2 linked regions of the Actinospica robiniae DSM 44927 genome follow. The protein of the gene in region 2 interacts with the protein of the main gene of each other region in a pairwise test. Links are inferred from orthologs where the notes say so. Each region holds a gene or a part of one and is shown on either strand. Other genes may lie near its edges.

Region 1 (8,539 bases), 1.4 Mb from region 2 along the record:
TACCGGGTCTCCCTGACGAACGGTTTCGTCGACGAGACGCTGCACCTCGAACTGATCGCGATCGGCTTCCTGTACTTCTGGAGCCGGGTGCAGATCGACCCGGTGCCGCGCCGCTTCTCGCACATGATCTCGGTGTGGATCAGCTTCGTGGAGGGGATCGGCGACGCGGGCGTGGCCATGATCCTGTGGCTGGGCAACGGCCTCGTCGCCGGCTCCTACTACGCCTCGCTCAGCACCCTGCCGCACGACCAGCTCTACGCCCCGCTGAGCCTTGGCGCGCACTCCGGGCTGGCCTGGAACCAGGCCATCGGCGGCGCGGTGTTCTGGATCGTCGGCGACCTCACCAGCATCCCGCTGCTCGGCGCGCTCTGGCGCGGCCTGCGCCGCGAGGAGCACGCACGCGGCGAGGTGCGCGACGACGAGCTCGAAGTCGTCGCCGTCGAGTACGCGCCGGGCGACGGCTCGGCCCAGGAGCGGTTCCGGCCCTGGTGGGAGACGGACCCGGAGCTCGCGGGCCGCTTCGGGGCCGTCGACTCCGAAGAGTCGACGGCCTGATCCCTCGCATAGTTCCTAGCTCTGCTCGGCCGATCCGCCGGTCGCGCCGTCGTTGGACGGGGTGCTGACCACCGGACTGGCCGCCGGCGCCCCGGGTGATACCCCGGAACCGTTGGTGGGGACGTCGGACGAGGGCGGTGGTGGTGGCGGCGGCGGCGCGCTGCTGCTCGTGGACGGCGGCGTGGACGGGGAGTCCGGCGCCGCTGCGCTCGTGGTCGCGGGCTGCGGCGTGGGCGTCGTTTCCGGCTTGGGCAGCGGGTAGGCTCCGCGGGCGTAGACGTCCGTGACGTACACCGTCGCCCCGCAAGCCGCTTCCAGCGTCACCGGCGAAGTCAGGCTCGTCGCCGTCACCAGGTAGCTGAGCTGGTACTTGCCCGAGGCCGGCGACGCGCTCCCGGGAGACGTCCCGCCGGGCTCGCCCGACGCGCCGCTCGGCCCGCCGCCCGTGCCCGAACCGGCCGGAGCCCCGCTCGTCCCCGGCGCCGGACAAGCGTCCGGCGCCCAGGCGAACTGGAAGTCATAGCCCTGACCCGCCTGGAGCACGAGCACCGTGCCCCAAGTCGGCACCTGCGGGAGCTGCGAGCCGTCCGAGGCGTTATGCCGCAGCAGCACCACCGAACTCGCCGCGTTCGCCGTGGCATTGGCGACCTGGAGCACCGGCGGACCGGCCACCGCGCACGGGTGTTGCGCCACCGCCTCGACATGGCCGTAGGAGACACCGCCGATCACCGAATCCACGGAGTCCACCGTGATCAGATCTGCCGCGGTGCACGCTGCGACCTTGGTACCCGCCAGCGCCGAAGGCGTGGCCGTCACGTCGCCCGGGCCGATGGCCGGGCCCTTGCGCCCGGCCATCGGCCGCACCGTGCGCACCTGGCCGTGGCCGTCCGGAGTGGCTGTGACGCCGCTCGAGGGCGTCGAATCGCCGCCGCCCAAGCCCACCACGCTGGTGAGTACGGGCACGATGTCGAAGCTGTTGCCGGTGACCACGCTGACCGCCATCGCCATGAACAGCACGCCGGCGCTGCCCGCCATCACGGTGCGGCGACGCTGTCTGGCCTTGGCCTTGCGACGGATCCGGGCCAGGCCCGCCCTCGGCGGCCCCGCCGTGCCGATCTCCGCCACGCTGCGCTGGAGCGCCGTGGCGAGGTCCGCCGGATCCAGCGGCGCCGCCGCCCGGCGCCGTCCGCCGCCCGCACCCCCGGAGCGACGCGGCGGCCCCTCCCGGGACGCGCGCTCCTCGTTCATCACTGCTCCTCCAGCCGGCTGCGCAGGGCCTCGATGCCCCGTGAGCCGTAGGCCTTCACCGAACCGATGGAGAGCCCGAGTGCCGAAGCCACCTGAGCCTCCGTCATGTCCGAGTAGTAACGCAGGACCAGTACTTCGCGCTGCCGCCGCTGCAGGCCGCGCAGCGCCTTGATCAGCGCGTCCTTCTCCAGGGCCGCGTACGCGCCCTCCTCCGCGCTCGCCGCGTCCGGCATCGGCTTGGGCAGCAGCTTGAGCCCGAGCAGCCGCCGGCGCAGGGTCGAGCGGGAGAGGTTGACCACGGTCTGGCGCAGATAGGCGAGCAGCTTGTCCGCCTCGCGCACCCGCGCCCGGGCGCCGTGCACCCGGATGAACGCCTCCTGCACCACGTCCTCGCAGGACCCGATGTCGTCGAGCAGCAGCGCGGCGAGGCGCAGCAGCGAGGTGTAGTGGCGCTGGTAGGTCTCGGTCAACAGATCGGTCGTCACATCGACGTCAGTCGCCACCGCACCTCCCGTCGGAGCCGGGCGCGGCCGTATGGCGAAGGGCGGCGACGGACAGAACCCTTCGGACGCGGACAGAGTCACGACAGTTAGACATATGGAACCCACCGACCGTTGTACCCCATTCGAGTGCTCTTGGGGATGGACTGTCGGGGGCTTCCACGAGTGCCAAGGATGGCACCGGCATCCGCCCGCGCGCGCCCGGACAAGAGAAAAACCCCCCGCAGGAGTGAACCGGCGGGGGGTTGGACGCAGGGCGCTGATCTCGGCTAGATCTCCGTCAGCTCCGCGGCGATCAGCTCGGCGATCTGGGCGGTGTTCAGCGCGGCGCCCTTGCGCAGGTTGTCCCCGCACACGAACAGCTCGAGCTCGTTCGGCTCGTCCAGCGACTGCCGGATCCGCCCGACCCAGGTCGGGTCGGTGCCGACCACGTCGTTGGGCGTGGGGAACTCGCCGTTGGCCGGGTCGTCGCACAGCACTATCCCCGGCGCGTCCCGCAGCACCGCGCGGGCCTGGTCCGCGGTGATCTCGCGCTCGAAGGAGGCGTGCACCGCCAGCGAGTGGGTGGTGATCACCGGCACCCGCACGCAGGTGGCCGAGACCTTCAGCTCCGGCAGGCCGAGGATCTTGCGCGACTCGTTGCGCACCTTCAGCTCCTCGGAGGACCAGCCGTCGTCCTTGAGCGAGCCGGCCCACGGCACCACGTTCAGCGCCAGCGGCGCCGGGAACGGCCCGAGGTCGCCGACCGCGCGGCGCAGGTCACCCGGGGCGGTGCCCAGGTTCGGCGTCGCGGAGACCTTGGCCAGCTGGTCGCGCAGCGTGTCGATGCCGGCCTGCCCGGCGCCCGAGGCCGCCTGGTAGGAGGAGACGACGAGCTTGGTCAGCCCGAACTCGGCGTGCAGCGCGCCCATCGCCACGATCATCGAGAGCGTGGTGCAGTTCGGGTTCGAGATGATCCCGCGCGGACGCTGCCGCGCCGCCGCCGGGTTGACCTCCGGCACCACCAGCGGGACGTCCGGGTCCATCCGGAACGCGCCGGAGTTGTCCACCACGACCGCGCCGCGCGCCGCCGCGACCGGGCCCCACTGCGCCGAGACCTCGTCCGGCACGTCGAACATCGCGACGTCCACGCCGTCGAAGGCCTCTTCGCTCAGGGCCACCACCGGGATCTGCTCGCCGCGCACGGTCAGCAGCTTGCCCGCCGACCGGGCCGAGGCGATCAGCCGGATCTCGCCCCAGACGTTCTGCCGGGTGGAGAGGATCTCGAGCATCACGGTGCCGACGGCACCGGTGGCGCCGACCACGGCGAGGGTCGGCAGCTTCTTCGTGTACTGGTTCATGACGCTACCTCGCTAGCGCTCGGTCGGCGCATTCGCGCAGGCACTGTGCTCATCGATTCACTCGCAAGCTCGTTCATGGCTATCGGCCCGTCCCGGCGTAGACCACGGCCTCGTCGTCCGTGTCGAGGTCGAAGGCGGTGTGGATGGCCGCGACCGCCGGCTTGACGCTGTCCGCGCGGCAGACCACGGAGATGCGGATCTCGCTGGTGGAGATCATCTCCGCGTTCACCCCGGCCTGGGCGAGGGCCTCGAAGAAGGAGGCGGTCACCCCGGGGTGCGACTTCATGCCGGCGCCGATCAGCGAGACCTTGGCGATCTGGTCGTCGTAGGCCAGCGAGTCGAAGCCGATGTGCTCCTTGAGCTTGTCCAGCAGGCTCATCGCCTTGGCCCCGTCGGTCTTGGGCAGGGTGAAGGAGATGTCGGTCAGGCCGGTCGCGGCGGCGGAGACGTTCTGCACCACCATGTCGATGTTGATCTCGGCGTCGGCCACGGCCCGGAAGATGCGGGCGGCCTCGCCCGGCTTGTCCGGGACGCCGACCACGGTGATCTTCGCCTCGCTGGTGTCGTGGGCGACCCCGGCGATGATCGCCTGCTCCATCTCGGCTCCTTCGGCGGTGTTGCGGATCCAGGTGCCCTCCAGCGTGGAGAAGGAGGACCTTACGTGAATGGGGACGTCGAACCGGCGGGCGTATTCGACGCAGCGCAGATGCAGGATCTTGGCGCCGGACGCGGCGAGCTCGAGCATCTCCTCGTACCGGACGGCCGGCAGCTTGCGCGCGGTCGGGACCAGGCGCGGATCGGCGGTGTAGACCCCGTCCACGTCGGTGTAGATCTCGCAGACCTCCGCGCCCATGGCGGCGGCCAGCGCCACCGCGGTGGTGTCCGAGCCGCCCCGGCCGAGCGTGGTGATGTCCTTGGTGTCGTGCGAGACGCCCTGGAAGCCGGCCACGATCGCGATCGCGCCCTCTTCCAGCGCCTTGTGGATGCGGCCCGGGGTGACCCGGATGATCCGGGCCCGGTTGTGCACCCGGTCGGTGATGACCCCGGCCTGGGAACCGGTGAAGGAACGGGCTTCGACCCCGAGCGACCCGATCGCCATCGCCAGCAGCGCCATCGAGATCCGCTCGCCGGAGGTGAGCAGCATGTCCAGTTCGCGGCCTTCCGGCAGCGGGGACACCTGCTGGGCGAGGTCGATCAGCTCGTCGGTGGTGTCTCCCATGGCGGAGACGACGACCACGACCTCGTTTCCGGCGCGCTTGGCCGCGACGATCCGCTTGGCTACGCGCTTGATGCTCTCCGCATCGGCCACCGAGGAGCCACCGTACTTCTGTACGACAAGGCTCACCGTGAGCTCCAAACTCTCTCGTGCGCCCCGGGCCTACTGACCCGGCGACGCCTCTCCCGGCCGCGCACGTCTACTGGCGTGCTCCGACGAACCGAGAGGCGCGCCCATCGTATCCGGCCTGGCGTCGGGATGTCCCGTTCGTTCCGCCTGGTGGGCGCCGCCGCCTCGGCCGGGCCGGCGGGGGCGGCGTTCGCGAGCGACGCCGGGTTACCCAGTGCGACGACTCCGTAATGCTGAGTGGCTCAGGTCCCCTGCAGCCGGGAGCCGGCCACGATCGAGTGCAGCGCGCGCAGGGCGGCCGAGGCGGCCGGGCCCCAACCGGACAAGTACGAGAACTGCCACCACCACAGCGCTTCGGTCTCGCGCCCGGCCCGGAAGTGGGTCAGGCCGTGCGCCAGATCAGCCACGGTGGAGGCGAGATCGTCCGAGATCCGCCTGGTCTCCACCTCGGTGGGCACCGCGAGCGGGTCGAACACCTCCCGGTAGCTGTCGCAGGGGTCGAGCAGCAGCGCGAGCTGGTCGCGCAGCTCGTCGAGGTCCGGGTCCGGACCCGGGTCCTCCTCGAACCGCTCCTCCGGGATGACGTCCGCGATCGCGCCGAGGCGGCCGCCGGCCAGCAGCAGCTGGGACACCTCGAGCAGCAGCATGGAGACGGCCGAGGCCGCGGCCTCGCCGCGGGCCACCGCGCGGACCGCCACCAGGAAGGACTCCACCTGGTCGGCGATGGCGGAGGTGAACTCGGCCAGATCGTCGTCCAGCGTTGCGATATCAGCCATCGATCTTCCTTCTTCCGGCGAACGCGCGGCCCAGGGTGACTTCATCGGCGTATTCGAGGTCCCCGCCCACCGGCAGGCCGGAGGCGAGCCGGGTCACCCGCAGCGTGCCGTCCGCGGTCAGCGGCCTGACCATGCGGGCCAGGAAGCTGGCGGTGGCCTCGCCTTCCATATTGGGGTCGGTGGCCAGGATCAGCTCGGTCACCACGCCGTCGGCGAGCCGGGCCATGAGTTCGCGTACCCGCAATTCGTCCGGTCCGATCCCCTCGATCGGGGAGAGCGCGCCGCCCAGCACGTGGTAGCGCCCGCGGAACTCGCGGGTCTTCTCGATCGCGACCACGTCCTTGGACTCCTCGACCACGCACAGCACGGTCGGATCCCGGCGCTCGTCCAGGCAGATCCGGCAGCGTTCGCCGGCCGCCACGTTCCCGCAGACCTCGCAGAAGCGCACCGTGTCCTTAACCCGCACCAGCACCTCGGCCAGCCGCTTGACGTCCACCGGATCGGTCTGGAGCACGTGGAAGGCTATCCGCTGGGCGCTTTTCGGCCCCACGCCGGGCAGCCTGCCCAACTCGTCGATCAGGTCCTGGACCACGCCCTCGTACATGCCGATCCTTCTTGTCGATTCGCCCGAGGGCCTAGAAGCCCAGCGGGAACGAGGCGCCGCCCGGGCCGCCGAGGCCGCCGCCCTGGCCCAGCTGCGAGAGCGGGCCGAGCTTGTCCTGCTGCAGCGCGTCGGACTTCCGGTTCGCGTCGTGGATGGCCGCGATGATCAGGTCGGCAAGGGTCTCGGTGTCCTGCGGGTCGGCCGCCTCCGGCGAGATCTTCAGACCCTTGATCTCGCCGAGTCCGCTGACCGTGGCCTCGACCAGGCCGCCGCCGGCGCTGCCGGTCACCGTCTGCTCGCCCAGCTCCTGCTGCGCCGCCAGCATCTGCTCCTGCATCTGCTGGGCCTGCTGGACCAGCGCTCCCATGTCGAATCCTTCTGGAAACACCGTCGTCGCTCCCTTGTCTTCCGTGCGGCGGCCGCGGGAGGCGGCCGGTCCCTGTCTCGACGAGCCTACGGGGCCCGGAGCTTGTGCGGCTGCGGGCGGCCCGTCTCAATCAGTGCCCTGCATCTCCTCGAGCAGGTTGGCGCCGAGCTCCCGAACCAGCAGGTCGCGGGCCGAGGGACCGGGGCCGAGGCTGACCGCGGCCCGGTCGTCCATCCGCACCAGACCCGCCTCGAACGGGTCCTCCTCCTCGGCCGGCTCGGGCGCCGTGGCGAGGGGTGGCCTGGACTGGGCCGGCGGCGCGGTGGCGGCGGACACGGCCGAAGAGACGTTCGGAGCCGGGGGCATGGCCGGGGCCGCGGCGGAGCCGGCGGCGTACGGCGCGCCCGGAGCGGGCCGGTCCGGCGGCGGATGGGTCGGGGGCGTACCCGGCCCGTCGATGCGCGCTTCGGGGCCGGCCGCGGGCATCGCCGACGCGGGCGCGGCGGCCTGCGGCGCAGCGTTCTGCGACGGGGCGCCGAAACCGCCGGAAGCCGGGCCCGCACTCGGATTCTGGGCGGCCGGACCCGAGCCGAAGCCCTGGCTCGCCGGACCCGGTGCCGCCGGGCCGCCGGACCCGAAGCCCGGGCCGCCGTGCCCCGGCCCGCCGCCCGGCCCGAATCCCTGGCTCTGCCCCGATCCCGACCCGGCGCCCGGATCGACGAGCGCGTCGATCCGCCACTCGCCGCCGAAGATCTGGCGCAGCACCTGACGCAGCGTCTCCTCGCGGTTGGACCCGGCGAAGCTGTCGCGCAGGCCGGCGCTGTTGAAGCCGATCTGCAGCACCCGCCCCTCGACCCCGACCACGTTGGCGTTGGCCGAGATCATGGTCCAGGCGACCCGGCTCTGCGACTTCACCAGCTCGAGGATCTCGGGCCAGCGGGCGCGTATGGCGGACACGTCGCCCGCGGGCGCGGGCGACGCACTCGGCGCGGGGCCGGCGGACGGCGCCGCCGCGGCGGGGGCGGCCGGGGCCGCGGGCTCGCGCCACGGTGCGGCGCCGAGCGTCGAGGAGGGCGGGGCGGGAGCCGGCGGCGCCGGGGCCGGCGCGGCCATCGCGGCGGGCACCGGGGCGGCCGCGGCGGGCTGCGCCGGGGGTTGCTCGGCCGCGGCGCCCGGCGCGGGCACGTACCCGGCCGGAGCCGCCGCCGCGGTGGCGCCGAAGCGCTCGAGCCGTTCCAGCCGCGTCGCCATGGCCCGGGCGGAATCCTCGGCGCCGGGCAACAGGATCCGCGCGAAGACGAGTTCGAGCAGCAGCCGGGGCGCGGTGGCGCCGCGCATCTCGGTGAGCCCGGTGTTGGCCAGGTCCGCGGCCCGGGAGAGCTCGGCCTGGCCGAAGCCCGCGGCCTGCTCGGACATCCGGGCCATCCGGTCGGCCGGCACCGAGATCAGGCCCTTGCCCGCGGCGTCCGGCACCGCCTGCAGGATGAGCAGGTCGCGCAGCCGCTCGAGCAGGTCGCCGAGGAAGCGGCGCGGGTCGTGCCCGCCCTCGACCACGCGGTCGACGATCTCGAACGCGGCGGCGCCGGAGCGGGCCGCGAGCGCGGAGACCGCCTCGTCGAGCAGCGCCGAGTCGGTGTAGCCGAGCAGCGCGGCGGCGGCCTGGTAGCTCACGCCGTTCTCGTCCGCGCCGGCCAGCAGCTGGTCCATGACCGAGAGGGAGTCGCGCACCGACCCCGCCCCCGCCCGCACGACCAGCGGCAGCACCTCGGGCTCGACCTTGATCTGCTCCTGCTCGCACAGGTGC
Region 2 (7,323 bases):
CGCTGACGGAGGATCAGCTGCGCCGGGCCGGTATCCTCCGGGCCTTCGCGCTGACCGAGATCGAGCCCGACCCGGAGCGCTGCATGATCGACGCGGCCGCGCTGCTCACCCGGCTCGCGCCGCGCCTGCTCGGCTGAGGCGCCGGGCGCGGCCGCGTGCCGCGGGGCCCGTGCCCGGCCGAGCCGGCGCGGCCCGGCTCAGCCCGCCAGCGGGCTCGGCGTGCGCGCGGCGTCGTCGGCGACCGGGTTGGGCATGGCCCCGCCGAAGCGGCGGTCCCGGTCCGCGTAGATCTGGATGGCGTGCCACAGGTGGGTGCGGTCGAAATCCGGCCAGAGCGTGTCCAGGAACACCATCTCCGCGTAGGCGGCCTGCCAGAGCATGAAGTTCGAGGTGCGCTGCTCGCCGGAGGAGCGCAGGAACAGGTCCACGTCCGGCATGTCCGGCTCGTCCAGGTACCGGGCGAAGACCCGCTCGTCGATCCGGTTCGGGTTGACCCGGCCCGCCGCCACGTCCCGGGCCAGCGCCGCCGCCGCGTCCACGACCTCGGCCCGGCCGCCGTAGTTCACGCACATGTTCAAGGTGAACCGGTCGTTGTCCCGGGTGCGCTCCTCGGCCATCTCCAGCTCGTCGATGACCGACTTCCACAGCCGCGGCCGCCGCCCGGACCAGCGGATGCGCACTCCGAGCTCGTCCATCTCGTCGATCCGGCGGCGGATGGTGAGCCGGTTGAAGCCCATCAGCCAGCGCACCTCCTCCGGCGAGCGCTTCCAGTTCTCGGTGGAGAACGCGTACGCCGAGATGTGCGTCACCCCGATCTGCACGGCCCCCTCGACCACGTCGAAGAGCGACTTCTCGCCCACCTCGTGGCCCTCGGTGCGCGAGAGGCCCCGCGACTTGGCCCAGCGGCCGTTGCCGTCCATCACGATCGCGACGTGCTTGGGCACCAGCTCGCCCGGGATCTTCGGCGGCTCGGCGCCGTCCTTGTGCGGCTTCGGGGCGCGGTACGCGCGCGGCCCGGCCGGGCGCGCCGGACCGGGGATCTGGGCCGGATTCGACTTCCTGAGCAGTGCCACGTGTCAACCGCCGTTTTCGTTCTCGTTCTGGTCCGTCAACGCTTCGCCGCCGGTCAGCGTTCCACTAGCCGCAGCGAGCGCAGTCCGCGCTCGAGGTGCCACTGCAAGTAGGCCGCGACCAGCCCGCTCGCCTCGCGCCGGTGCCGCCCCTCGCTCGAGTCGGCTATGCCCCACTCGCCCGCCAGCAGCGCGCCGAGCAGCTCCACCGTCGCCTGCTGCGGCATCGCCGAGCCGCCCGGCTTGCAGCCGGGGCACACCACGCCGCCGGCCGGCAGGGAGAAGAACCGGTACGGCAGCGCGTCCGGCGGCTCCTCGCCGCAGCCGGCGCAGTCCCGGAAGGACGGGGCGTAGCCCGCCACCGAGAGCGAGCGCAGGATGAAGGCGTCGAGCACCAGGCCGGGCGCGTGCTCGCCGCCGGTGAGCGCGCGCAGCGCGCCGAGCAGCAGCAGGTACTGCTGCAGCGCGGGCTCGCCCTCCTCGTCGGACAACCGCTCGGCCGTCTCCAGCATCGCCGTGCCGGCCGTGTAGCGCGCGTAGTCGGAGACGATCCGCTGCCCGTACGCGGCGATGGTCTCGGCCTGGGTGATCATGCCGAGGGCGCGGCCCTGCTTGTCGAAGGTCTGGAAGTCCACGTGCGCGAACGGCTCGAGCCGGGCGCCGAACTTCGAGGTGGTCCGGCGCACGCCCTTGGCCACCAGCCGCAGCCGGCCGCGCTCCCTGGTCAGCACGGTGATGACGCGGTCGGCCTCGCCCAGGCGCTGGGTGCGCAGGACGATGCCGTCGTCGCGATACAGGGTCACCCCGCCATTCTCGCATCCCGGGCCGACGGCCGGGCCCGGGATGCGGGGGCGGGCGCGCTCGACACCGCGCGGAGAGCTCCGAGCGGCGCGGTCGCCGTGCTTCAGCGCTGCGCGGACTGCTCCGTCATCGCGATCACGCCGAGCGCGTGCGCCTGGGTCATGCCGAGGATCGCGCCGGTGCTGTTGACCACGTTGCGCTCGAGGTCGGTCAGCGGCCCGTCCGCCAGCGCCACCCGCACCGCGGCGCGCAGCAGGTCCTCCTTGCCCGGGCCGGCCAGTTGCCCGCCCAGGTTGGTCAGCAGGCCGCTGATGTCGCCGGGCACCACGTCCAGGTCGGCCTGCAGGCTGGCGTCGTCGTACCCGGGCAGCCCGTGCGCCTGGATCTCGCTGACCGCGATCTCGCGCGGGCCGGGCGACTGGATCGAGCCGGCCCGCAGAACGTGCACCAGCACCCCGCGCACGCCGTCGAGCAGCAGCGAGGAGAGCTGGTTGCTGGTGGGGTGGTTGAGCGCCTGCAGCGTGTACATGCCCTGGCAGGTGGTGCAGCGCACGTGCTCGTTGATCGGGCCGCTGCACGGGAACAGCGGGATCCAGTAGAGCCGGAACCACTTCTTGCCCACCCGGTGCTCGAAGGCGCGGTCGCCGCCGCAGCGCGGGCAGAAGAAGGTGCCGGTGTCGAGCACCTTGTAGAAGACCTTGAAGCCCCAGACTAATAACAACATCGATACCCCTCGGCTTGGATTCGCGCACGCGGTGGAACGCGAACGGCGGCGAACGCGTCCCTAGACGCGATTCGCCGCCGTCCGGTTGCCTCGGGGGAGACTACTGCCCCTGATACCCCGGCCGCAGCCCTACTGCGCGCGCACCGCCCGGTTCACCGCGGAGACCACGGCCTTGAGCGAAGCGGTGACGATGTTGGCGTCCACGCCCACGCCCCACAGCACCTTGCCGTCCACCGCGCACTCCACGTACGCGGCCGCGCTCGCGTCCCCGCCCGCCGACATCGCGTGCTCGGCGTAGTCGAGGAAGCGCAGGTCCACGTCCAGCTGCTGCGTCAGGGCATTGACGAACGCGTCGATCGGGCCGTTGCCCTCGGACAGCACGGTGCTCGCCGTGCCGTCCACGGTCAGGTCCACGCTCAGCGCGTCCTTGCCCTCGAGGTTCGCCTCGGAGCGGTACCCGGCCAGCTGGTAGCGGCCCCACGGCTCGTCCGGCGTGGGCAGGTACTCGTTGGCGAACACCCGCCAGATCTCGGTCGGGGAGACCTCGCCGCCCTCGGCGTCGGTCTTGGCCTGGATGATCCCGGAGAACTCGATCTGCAGCCGGCGCGGCAGGTCCAGCTGGTGGTCGTTCTTGAGCACGTAGGCCACGCCGCCCTTGCCGGACTGCGAGTTGACCCGGATGACCGCCTCGTAGGTGCGGCCCACGTCCTTCGGGTCGATCGGCAGGTAGGGCACCGCCCACAGCATCTCGTCGATCCCCTTGCCGGCCGCCGCGGCGTCCCGGTGCAGGTGGTCGAAGCCCTTCTTGATCGCATCCTGATGCGAGCCGGAGAACGCGGTGTAGACCAGGTCGCCGCCGTACGGGTGGCGCGGGTGCACCGGCAGCTGGTTGCAGTACTCGACGGTGCGGCGCACCTCGTCGATGTCGGAGAAGTCGATCCGCGGGTCCACGCCCTGGGAGAACAGGTTCAGCCCCAGGGTCACCAGGCAGACGTTGCCGGTTCGCTCGCCGTTGCCGAACAGGCAGCCCTCGATCCGGTCCGCCCCGGCCATGTAGCCCTGCTCGGCCGCCGCCACCGCGGTGCCGCGGTCGTTGTGCGGGTGCAGCGAGAGCACGATCGACTCGCGGTTCTTCAGGTTCCGGCTCATCCACTCGATCGAGTCGGCGTAGACGTTCGGGGTGGCCATCTCCACCGTGGCGGGCAGGTTGATGATGACCTTGCGCTCCGGCGTGGGCTGCCAGACCTCGTTGACCGCGTCGCAGACCTCTACCGCGTAGTCCAGCTCGGTGCCGGTGTAGGACTCGGGCGAGTACTCGAAGTAGACCTCGGTGCCGGTCAGCTCGTCGGCGAACTTCTTGCACAGCCGGGCGCCGTCCACCGCGATCTGCTTGATCCCGTCGCGGTCCTGCTCGAACACCACCCGCCGCTGCAGCGTGGAGGTGGAGTTGTACAGGTGCACGATCGCCTGCTTCGCGCCGCGGATCGCCTCGAAGGTGCGCTCGATCAGGTGCTCGCGCGCCTGGGTCAGCACCTGGATCACCACGTCGTCCGGGATCCGGCCCTCTTCGATGATCTGCCGGACGAAGTCGAAGTCGGTCTGCGAGGCCGAGGGGAAGCCGACCTCGATCTCCTTGTAGCCCATGGAGACCAGCAGGTCGAACATCTTCAGCTTGCGGGCCGGGCTCATCGGGTCGATCAGGGCCTGGTTGCCGTCGCGCAGGTCCACCGCGCACCAGCGCGGCGCCCGTTCGATCACCCGGTCCGGCCAGGTCCGGTCGGGCAGATCGACCGGCTGGAAGGGCACGTACTTGTGGATGGGCATCCCGCTCGGCCGCTGGGCGGCGACACGGTCGTACTGGCCGGCCGCGGCGGAGGCGGCGGAAGGGGCGATGGTCATCTCGGAATCCGTCCTGAAGCGAGTACTGCTCGGTGGAGACCGGCGTGGGCTGGCTCAGGCCCAGGAAGGATAAACGCGCAGCACCGTCACCGCGGCGAGGGTGCCGGTCCGAGATTTACAGACCCTCGCCGCGGCAGATAAGAAGCCGCGACCCGTACATAGGGCACCCACCCTACCATCACCCGCTCGGCCGGTACCCGGGCGTCCGTGAGCGTGGCGGCTACCCCTACAACCGCCGGAAGCGCTGTGATGGTGGAATGCGCCCGCGTCCCCTGTTCGCCCCCGCCGCCACCGCCGTGCGGCCGTGGCGGGTCACCCGGGTGCGCGCGACGGCCGAACACGTGCTGCCGCTTGACGAACTGGACGAGCTGGTGGCCTGTCAGAACGCCGCCGATCTGGCCGACCGTCCGGGCGAAGTGCCCAGTGCGCGGGCCGAGCTGCTGGCCCAACTGGCCCCGCCGTTCCGCGGCAGCCGATTCGTGCACCTGGCCCACGATCGCTCCGGGCGACTGCTCGGCTACGCCCGGTTGGGCATCTACAGTGCGTTCCACCGGGAGCTGGCGCACGCCACCCTGACCGTGCATCCGGCCGCCCGCCGGCACGGCGTCGGTTCGACGCTGTTGGCCGAACTGGCCGGCGCGGCCCTGGCGAACGGCCGGCGTCGGCTGGTGCTCGACGGCCCGCGCAACGCCGCGACCGATGCGTTCGCCCGCAGCGGCGGCCTGGCGGTGTCGAGCTGCGATCTGCGCTCCCGGCTGAAGCTGGACGAGCCGGGCTTGGCCGAGCGGCTGGCGGCCGCGATCCCGCCGCAGCGTTCGCCCGGCCTGCTCGCCCTGCGCTGGGCCGGCGCCTGCCCGGCCTACCTGCTCGAATCGCTCACCCAGACCCTCGACTGCCTGCACGCCGACCCGGGCGACCCGGGCGTCACCCCGTTCACCGCGGCCGAGGTGCGCCACCGCGAGCACGCCGCGCACCGGGTGGGCCTGCGCGAGTACACCGCGTGCCTCCTGGACGCCGACTCCGGCCGGATCGCCGCGCTCTCCACCGCCCACACCGCCGACGGCGTGCGCGGCGAGCAGAACGAGACGGTGGTGGTGCCGGACTACCGCGGCCAGGGCCTGGCGATCCGAGTCAAGGCGTATCTCGTCAGGGAACTGCTACGGGCCGAGCCCGGCCTGCGCGTCCTCGAGACCTACAACGCCGTCGGCAATACCCGGATACTCGCGGTCAACCGGGCGCTGGGCTTCGTCCCCGTCGACACCCACGCCGCCTGGACCATGCCGCTGTAGCGCAAAGCGCGTGGGCAGGGGAGGTTCACGACGTCTTCTTGAGCGTTCGCAGAGCTCTGGTGAACGCGGCTGCGTCGCTTCCCAGAGCGGCGAAGAAGTCCCGATCGCACTGTTCGACGGCCACGATGGCGCGGTTGGCCAGCTCGCGCCCGGCCGCGGTGACGGTCAGGGCGCGGGCCCGGGCGTCGTGCGGATGCGGGCGGCGTTCGACCAGTTCCGCGGCCTCGAGGGTGCGCAGGACCTGGGAGGTCATCATCGCGTCCGTGGCGGTGTGGTCGGCCAGGTGGCGTTGGGTGACCGGACCCGCGGTGCCGAGCCAGGTGAGCCCGGCGAGCAGGACGAACTGGACGTGGGTGAGCCCGTAGGGCTTGAGGGCGGCCCGTTGCGCGGCCTGCCACCGGTTGGTGACCTGCCACAGCAACAGACCGGGGCTCTCGTCGGCGTCGGCGAACTCGGTGTTCAACTCGCGTGCGGTCACCCCGTGACCATAGCCGTCTCGATCGCGGCGAAGTCGCTCGCGGTGAGCGGCACGAGGCCGCGCCGCAGCCGGTTGCCCCAGTTGGGGCCGTCGGTCAGGTCCAGGCCGCCGTGGAAGTCGGCCACCGGCGCCTCGCGGACGTCGCCGAGGTAGTCCACGCGGCGGCGCCACGGCTTGAAGTCGCCCTCGTCGGCCTGCCAGATCTCGCCGTCGGCGATCCGCCCGATCGCGGTGAACGCCTGCAGCGGGGTGCCGGCCTTCATCGAGGTGCGCGGCGAGTAGTAGACGAACCCGTCGCCGGGCTCGAGCCGGGCGAGCGGCGCGCGGGCGCCGTGGTTGAGCTGGACGACGCCGGCGGCCGTGCCCCGACGTACGTGGTCGCGGCACACCACGCCGAGCCAGTACCCGCTCATGCGGACACCTGTGCCACCGCGGTCGAATCGGCCGGAGTATCAATGCCCTGCATCGACTCGGCGTGGGCCTTGAGTGCCTCGAGGTCGCGCTGGAGCGTGGCCTTGATCCCCTTGCCGAGGATGACGTTCCACACCCGCGCGAGCGGACCGGCCAGCGTCACCGCGACGGCGACGTCCGTCCCCGCGGAGGTGACCGTGACGAGGTGGCGGAAGGTCAGGCGCGCGCCGAGCAGCGTGGAGACGTCGGTGAACTCGTCGTCGGAGACCTTCGCCAGCACGAAGGAGGTCTTCGGTCCGCCCTTGGGCTTGAGGACTCCGGTGGAGCCGGTGGCGAAGGGGCCGTCGAGGCGGACCCACGAGGTGTCGGCGTTCCACTCCGGCCAGGTGGCCATGTCGGCCCACTTCGCGAAGAAGGCCGCCGGGGCGGCGGAGGAGGTGATCCGGGCTTCGGCGAGGTTCGATGTCGTCATGTGATTAGTATGCGCGCTTACTAATTGGCAGTCAAGAGGCACCGCGTCACGTGCCGTGATTTTCTTCTCCGCGTCTCTCCGCCGTCGCTCCGGCGCAGCTACATCCGCCGGGAGCCGCCGGCTAGAACCCCAGCCGCTGCAGCTGCTTCGGGTCCCGCTGCCAGTCCTTGGCCACCTTC

The links.
Region 1: the proteins of recO (region 2) and recR interact in binary tests that used the Escherichia coli proteins (3 or more experiments, as listed by UniProt). The link is inferred for Actinospica robiniae DSM 44927 from one-to-one orthologs.

The regions. Positions count from the first base shown.
Region 1 is NZ_KI632511.1:5,680,352-5,688,890, forward strand. What follows is about bases 4,563-7,482. They hold recR (recombination mediator RecR), read right to left. Parts: upstream 6,369-7,482; coding sequence 5,757-6,368; downstream 4,563-5,756. Other genes in these bases: ACTRO_RS24115 (aspartate kinase), read right to left, coding at 4,563-4,988; ACTRO_RS24120 (DUF5063 domain-containing protein), read right to left, coding at 5,231-5,764; ACTRO_RS24130 (YbaB/EbfC family nucleoid-associated protein), read right to left, coding at 6,400-6,735; ACTRO_RS24135 (DNA polymerase III subunit gamma and tau), read right to left, coding at 6,862-7,482. Outside these bases: ACTRO_RS24095 (cytochrome c oxidase assembly protein), read left to right, coding at 1-555; ACTRO_RS24100 (hypothetical protein), read right to left, coding at 571-1,803; ACTRO_RS24105 (SigE family RNA polymerase sigma factor), read right to left, coding at 1,803-2,339; ACTRO_RS24110 (aspartate-semialdehyde dehydrogenase), read right to left, coding at 2,573-3,643; more of ACTRO_RS24115, read right to left, coding at 3,723-4,562; more of ACTRO_RS24135, read right to left, coding at 7,483-8,539. UniProt on the Escherichia coli protein: May play a role in DNA repair. It seems to be involved in an RecBC-independent recombinational process of DNA repair. It may act with RecF and RecO.
Region 2 is NZ_KI632511.1:4,302,993-4,310,315, reverse strand. The notes cover bases 1-2,959. They hold recO (DNA repair protein RecO), read right to left. Parts: upstream 1,874-2,959; coding sequence 1,127-1,873; downstream 1-1,126. Other genes in these bases: leuA (2-isopropylmalate synthase), read right to left, coding at 2,725-2,959; ACTRO_RS18285 (tellurite resistance TerB family protein), read right to left, coding at 1,975-2,595; ACTRO_RS18295 (isoprenyl transferase), read right to left, coding at 198-1,040; ACTRO_RS18300 (glycerate kinase), read left to right, coding at 1-137. Outside these bases: more of leuA, read right to left, coding at 2,960-4,494; ACTRO_RS18275 (GNAT family N-acetyltransferase), read left to right, coding at 4,752-5,783; ACTRO_RS18270 (MarR family winged helix-turn-helix transcriptional regulator), read right to left, coding at 5,809-6,261; ACTRO_RS18265 (EVE domain-containing protein), read right to left, coding at 6,258-6,674; ACTRO_RS18260 (SRPBCC family protein), read right to left, coding at 6,671-7,144; GTPase Era, read right to left, coding at 7,266-7,323. UniProt on the Escherichia coli protein: Involved in DNA repair and RecF pathway recombination.